Regions from separate parts of the Acetobacterium wieringae genome, predicted to be linked through region 2. Evidence: riboswitches for the same ligand, from Rfam matches in the RefSeq annotation. Region 2 holds a riboswitch; the other holds the start of a gene.
What was found. A riboswitch is a leader RNA that binds a small molecule or an ion and turns the genes downstream of it on or off. The one in region 2 is predicted to bind molybdenum cofactor.

Region 1 (3,412 bases), 1.3 Mb from region 2:
CAACCATACAGGTGTCTTCATCCATAACAATCAGCCCACCGGAGCCCATCATCGCACCCAATTCGATTAACGATTCATAATCGATGGGGGTATCAATATGGCTGGCCGGAATACATCCACCAGAAGGTCCACCAGTTTGTGCGGCTTTAAATTGCTTGCCGCCAGGGATACCACCGCCGATTTCATAAACAACTTCCCGCAGGGTCGTGCCCATGGGGATTTCCACTAAACCAGTGTTATTGATTTTGCCACCAACGGCAAATACCTTGGTACCCTTGCTTCTTTCAGTACCCATGCTGGCAAACCAGTCGGCACCTTTTAATAAGATAACCGGAATATTGGCAAATGTTTCAACATTGTTCAGGATGGTCGGCTTTTGCCACAGTCCTTTAACCGCTGGGAATGGCGGTCGAACCCGTGGCTCGCCACGTTTGCCTTCAATGGAAGTCATCAGGGCGGTTTCTTCGCCACAGACGAATGCGCCAGCACCCAAGCGGATTTCCAGATCAAATTTAAAACCGGTATCTAAAATATTATCGCCTAATAAGCCATATTCACGGGCCTGATCAATGGCAATTTGCAGACGATGAACCGCAATCGGATATTCGGCCCGGACATAGACAAAACCATGAGTGGCACCGATGGCGTAGCCAGCAATGGTCATCGCTTCAATAACTGAGTGGGGATCGCCCTCTAAAACACTTCGATCCATAAAAGCCCCGGGATCGCCTTCATCGGCGTTACAGCAGACGTATTTTTCATCGTTAATCTGCTGGGCTGCAAAATCCCATTTAGTACCGGTGGGGAATCCAGCCGCCGCGGGACCTCGCAGACCAGAATCTTTGATGGTCTGGATAACCTCGCCAGGAGACATTTCAGTCAGGGCTTTGGTCAACGCCTTATAACCATCAAAGGCAATGTATTCATCAATTTCTTCAGGATTAATCCGGCCGCAATTTCTCAGGGCAACTCGTAATTGTTTTTTGAAGAAACTGGATTTTTCAATATCTTGTTCGTCTTCCTGAACCTGGCTGCTGGCTTCCAGCAAGCGGGTCACCAGACGGCCTTTTAAAAGATGTTCTTCGACGATTTCAGGGACATCTTTCACATCCACCCGGCAGTACATCGTACCTTCCGGGTAAATAACCATAATTGGGCCTTCTTCACACAGCCCAAAGCAGCCGGTTTGAACAACCTTCACTTCAGCATCAAGTTGATTTTTAACCAGCTTTTCATTTAATTCAGTCATTATTGCTTCAGAATTTGAAGAGGTACAACCTGTACCACCACAAACTAAAACATGGGAACGAAACAATTGCATGTAGTTTTCCTCCTCGTAAAATTTATATTATTGATTTTCTTTTAGGGTGTATTCTGAGCAAACCTTGCCGTTGGCCAGATGCTCCAAAACAACTTTGGCAACCTTTTCGGGTGTCATATTTACGTAGGTAACCTTATGACCTTCTTTATCGATGATATCAACAAGCGGTTCTAAACTGCAAACACCAATACAACCGGTAGCAGTGACCGTCACATTATGGATATCACGTTTTTGGGTTTCGGTTAGAAAAGCTTGCATGACTGGACGAGCGCCAGCGGCAATCCCACAGGTCGCCATGCCCACAACCACTCGGATTGAATCATTGTCAGTACGCATGCCCACTTCTTTTAACGTTTTTTCTCTGATGGCCTCTAGTTCGGCAATGGTTTTCATAGGACACTTCCTCCTTCAGTTTTACAGCCTTCAATAATTTCGGGAATATCGTCTTTAGTCAGACGACCAAAAACTTTTCCATTAATGGTCAAAACTGGTGCCAAGCCACAGGCACCCAAACAGCGACAGTCTTCAAGGGTAAATTCACCATCCTCGGTTGTTTCACCGACCCCAATTGCCAGAGTTTCTTTTAACTTGTCCAAAATCGGGCCAGAGCCTTTGACGTAACAGGCTGTTCCCATACAGATGGAAATCTTGTGCTTGCCCTTTGGATTCAAAGAAAAGAATGAGTAAAATGAAATTACCCCAAACACCTCTGAAATAGGGACATTCATTTCTTTGGCAATGGTTTCTTGGGCTTCTACTGGTAAATAGCCATATAGTTCCTGGACCTCATGTAAGATCGGGATTAGTGCTCCCTTTGAATTCTTGTGCTTGGCAACGATGTCGGTAACTAAATGAGTTCGTTCATCTTTTTCCATGCAACCACGTGCATTTGCGTTCATAAAACCGCCTCCTTAAAGTTTTTTGTTTAATGAATTATAAAAATTCAAAAAAATAAACTCTAATCTGTGGAGATTAGAGTTTAAAACTAATGTAAAGGATTGCATGCCGGGCAATCCAAATAAAACAGCAAAATACAAATATTAGGAGTTACAGAATACAAATATTTTGCCCTTTTATTTTATAGTTTCTCCTTTCCACAATGGGAGGCATTACCGTTTCCAGTAATACCCTACGGATCAATGGTTCATAGATCGCAAAACAACGCAAACCCTTAGACTCCATTGATTTGGAGTAAATTCAATATTTGGTCACATTATACATGGGTACATATTCTTTGTCTAGCAAAGGATAACACGGAAAATATCGTAAAAATATAATATGTACGAAAATAAGAAAATAATACGAGGACTTTTTTGCGTCAGAAAGATTTTAGAATTGCTCAAAAAATGGTCGTAAATATGGGTTTTTAAATAAAAATATGCCAAAATAAGATTGAGTACGATCATTTTTGGAGATTGGTGATTTTCGTGATCAGCTAGAATCTCAAATCGGCGAGGCGCTTACAAGAGCTATAGACACGAAAACAGAAAAGCTTTAAAATCGATATTAATGAAATAAAGTGCAATGAGTTATTTTACTCGTTTTTTTTCCTAATTTTAGAATTCCAGAATTTAGAGGAAAATTTTTCCAGATTTCGAAGAACTGCAAATGATAATTTAATTTTTTTACACGGACTAATAAAATTTTTTAAACTTCCCATTTTTGAATCCCAAATTCTTCAAAGTGGAGGATGACGAACGGACACAAAACAAGATGGTCGAAAATTAAATTAAATAGTCGGAATAGATTTCACCTGAGAAAAGAGAGCGACACCCATAATTATTAAAGGTTGAAATAGTATTTTAAAGCCATTTGTCAGATAATGATCAGGAAATAAAAAGCTGTTTGTTACATAACAAACAATATTTTGGCGAAAAATATCGTTATCGATGAATTTAAGTAATCCAAATAATTCCTTGTTAAACATTTGACAAAAAAAGTGCTTTAATTTTAATTGCAAATTCATGCTACATTCGATATAGTTATTTATAGTTACGTTTTATATTGTATTACTTTGAATGAAATGTTATTGTCATTTTGTTGCTGTGAGATTGTTAATTTTAAGCCAAAGTACAAAAAAATCCTGATGGG
Region 2 (3,412 bases):
CCGGCTGCCATCGAGATTTTCGACACTGTTTTTAGCCAATCCGCCAGTAATCGGATAAAGCCGTCCGGTATTGGTACCAATGGCATTAAATTCTTCCATCGGCATTTTATTGGGGATGATGTTTTCTTTTTTAATCCAGCTGTCAATTTCATCGAAGGTTAAAACCCCATCAATGATGCCCCGGACATCCTTGTCGTGTACCTCCATTTTCTTAGCCAGGCAGGAGCCGGCATAGACAATTTTGGCATTAGGATATTTTTCACGAAGAATCTTGCCATGGGCAATCATCGGTGAGACCTGACGACTCAGCGATGAGAGATACTGAGGATAGTAAATCTCAATGAGGTTTTTGATCTGCCGCACAGGATGACGAAATAATAAATTTCTTATCACTGCGATACTCATCGGCATAGGCCTTGGCCACCACTTCGGCACCAATCGAGGTCTCCTCGATAATCGTGAAGCCCAGCTCCCGAAGAATTCCCAGATACTGGCGGGGATGATCCAGATAATAAGCTGTCGGGAATACCGCTGACAAGCTTAGCACCACCTGCTCGGTTTTCAGCCATTGCTTGATGGTATCGACATCACTATGAATTTCTTTGGCGTTATGGGGACAGGTAGCAATACAAACACCACAGCCAATACACATGGACTGAATAATCTGAGCATGTTTATCCTTAAGCTTTATGGCTTTCACCGGACAATTCCGAATACATTTATAACAATTACGGCATTTATTTTTTGAAAAATTGATAATACTCAATTATTTTCCCCCCATAATTTTCTCGAAGACTTCTTCCACATTGTCAACAGACACAGCATAGATGATCTCATCACATTCCACAGCCACACCCTCGGTGCATTTTCCCATACAAAACGATCCCACCAATTCAACCTCATCCCCCAGCCCCCGCTGATCAATGATCTGGTTCATCGCTTTCACCACCTTATACGATCCATTTACATGACAGGCACTGCCAACACATACTCTTATTGTCTTCATCACATTTTCCTTTATCAAAATTTCTAGCTCAATCTGATTGATTCATGGTATCATCAGATTTTTTGTCTGTCAACGGCTGGGCAAAAATGTCATGGTAAAAGACATTTTACAAAATGAGATCAAAATAAGGATAAAAAAACGTACAGTTTTTGATCAATTTTTCGCTACACGCAACACTTTTGTGCGCTTTTTTTAAGGGTCATTCCCGTTGCTGTGAATAAATGATCGGTTCCTGGGTATTTACTAACGCAAAGACAAAATTCCACTGCAGGCTTGACTCAAACTATCTGATTTGATAGAATAAAATCAATTAAATACGGTTTCATAGTGAAAACAAACAATCCGAATTGATGAACCTACGGTTTTCTATGGTTTATCAATCGTTAGAGTCTCGTTAGAAATGACGATGCTTTCCAGTGTGTAGAGGATGGTTAACGCAGAATTTTCGATTGTTTTTTGAGCAATCGATTATTTTTTTTGGATTCACTTCTCTTTATTGTCGTCTTTAGAGTATCTGCTCTTTTGATAAAATATTTTAGGAGGAAGAAAATGAAAAAGAAATTGTCACTATTGGTTATTGTTTTGTTTGTTTGCACCATTGCCCTCAGTACGCTGGGCTGTACTCCGGCAAAAAAAGACTTAGAGCCCGGCTCCAACGGAGAAATCATTCTGGCCACCACCACCAGCACCCAGGACAGCGGTTTGCTGGAAGAAATTCTGCCCGATTTTGAGGCCCAAACCGGAATTGCCGTCAAGGTTGTCGCCGTGGGCACCGGTAAAGCCATGGAAATGGGGAAAGCTGGTGAGGCTGATGTCCTTTTAGTACATGCCATCACCCAGGAGGAACAATTTGTCAAAGACGGTTATGGGGTTGAACGTTTTGCCGTTATGCATAATGACTTTGTGGTGCTGGGACCAAAAGAAGACCCGGCCAAGGTCAAAACGACAGCTGCTGATGATGCGGTTAAAGCCTTTACTGCCATTGCCGCCGTGCCCGCAACCTTTGTCTCCCGGGATGATAAATCTGGCACCAATACCAAAGAACTGGAAATCTGGAAAGCTGCCAATATTACTCCAGCTGGTGACTGGTACATAAAAACCGGCACCGGGATGGGCGAAACCCTGACCGTCACCAATGAAAAACTGGGCTACACTCTGGCAGACCGGGCCACTTACGCCAACATGAAAGACACCATGGCTAATCTGGAAATCGTCTGCGAAGGTGATGAAATGCTTAATAACCCATATGGGGTTATTGCCGTCTCGCCAAGTATTAATGACCAGATCAATGCCGAAGGTGCCCAGGCGTTTGTGGATTGGATCGTATCTCCTGAAACTCAGGAACTGATCGCATCCTATAAAGTCAATGGCGATCAACTATTTGTTCCGGACGCTGTTAAAAAATAACAATCAATTGAGATCCTGGGAGATGTCATCTTCCAGGATCTCATTATGGAGAAATCAATGGACTACATACTCAATGGTTTTGTTGAAGCCTTTCGGCTGATTTTTTCCTTTGACCCTGAAATCATTCAAATTGTTCTCTTATCGCTTTTCGTCTCTTTTTCATCGACCCTTTACGGAACCTTGATTGGGGTGCCCCTTGGCATCATTCTGGGAATCAATAATTTTCGAGGCAAAAAAGTGGTCTCCCGGTTGCTGTATACCTTTATGTCATTTCCACCGGTTATCATCGGTTTGTTTACCGCCCTCTTTTTGGCCCGTTCGGGACCCTTCGGCCAGTTTCAGCTGATGTACACCCCTACCGCCATGATCATTGCCCAAACCATTCTGGTGACGCCGGTTATTATGGGCATCGTCTTTAACCATGCCAGCACCAGCGGCTACGAGGTGGTGCAAACCGGTAAAACATTGGGAGCCCAGGGACTTAATATCCTGATATTGCTGGTTCTGGAGCTAAAAGGGGTCATTATGATTGCCCTGGTAACCGGTTTTGGTCGGGCCATTTCGGAAGTTGGTGCCGTTATGATTGTTGGCGGCAATATCCGGGGCTTCACCCGGGTGATGACCACCTTTATCGCCATGAATAACAACATGGGCCAATACAGTGTTTCGATTGCCATGGGTCTGATTCTGATGACCATCTCGTTTATCACCAATTCTGTTTTATATCACTTTATCATGGGAGATCAGAATGAATATCAAGACTAGCCATATTGTTAAGACCTATAAACAAAAAAAAGTGCTTCATCTGGATGGCCAATATGGTGAGCTGTTTTTTGAGTCCGGCCAAATTCATGGTATTATTGGGCCCAACGGTTCTGGAAAAACCACCTTGATGAAAATAATAGCGGGCCTGATCGCTCCTTCCTCTGGAACGATACGCTACAATGATCATCCCTTATGTCAGGATATTTTTTCCCAAATGACCTACTCCACCCATAC

Region 1: another riboswitch for molybdenum cofactor. It lies ahead of CHL1_RS00620 (NADH-quinone oxidoreductase subunit NuoE family protein); the one in region 2 lies ahead of CHL1_RS12275 (ABC transporter substrate-binding protein).

What each region holds. Positions count from the first base shown of each region.
Region 1 covers NZ_CP097897.1:117,242-120,653, forward strand. Annotated here, with positions in the region: partial or broken gene nuoF (NADH-quinone oxidoreductase subunit NuoF) at 1-1,333, opposite strand, end outside; gene CHL1_RS00615 ((2Fe-2S) ferredoxin domain-containing protein) at 1,349-1,714, opposite strand; gene CHL1_RS00620 (NADH-quinone oxidoreductase subunit NuoE family protein) at 1,711-2,220, opposite strand; molybdenum cofactor riboswitch at 2,393-2,525, opposite strand.
Region 2 covers NZ_CP097897.1:2,526,450-2,529,861, forward strand. Annotated here, with positions in the region: gene CHL1_RS12260 ([Fe-Fe] hydrogenase large subunit C-terminal domain-containing protein) at 1-393, opposite strand, end outside; gene CHL1_RS12265 (4Fe-4S binding protein) at 338-766, opposite strand; gene CHL1_RS12270 ((2Fe-2S) ferredoxin domain-containing protein) at 767-1,006, opposite strand; molybdenum cofactor riboswitch at 1,335-1,451, shown strand; gene CHL1_RS12275 (ABC transporter substrate-binding protein) at 1,556-2,413, shown strand; gene CHL1_RS12280 (ABC transporter permease) at 2,459-3,178, shown strand; gene CHL1_RS12285 (ABC transporter ATP-binding protein) at 3,162-3,412, shown strand, end outside.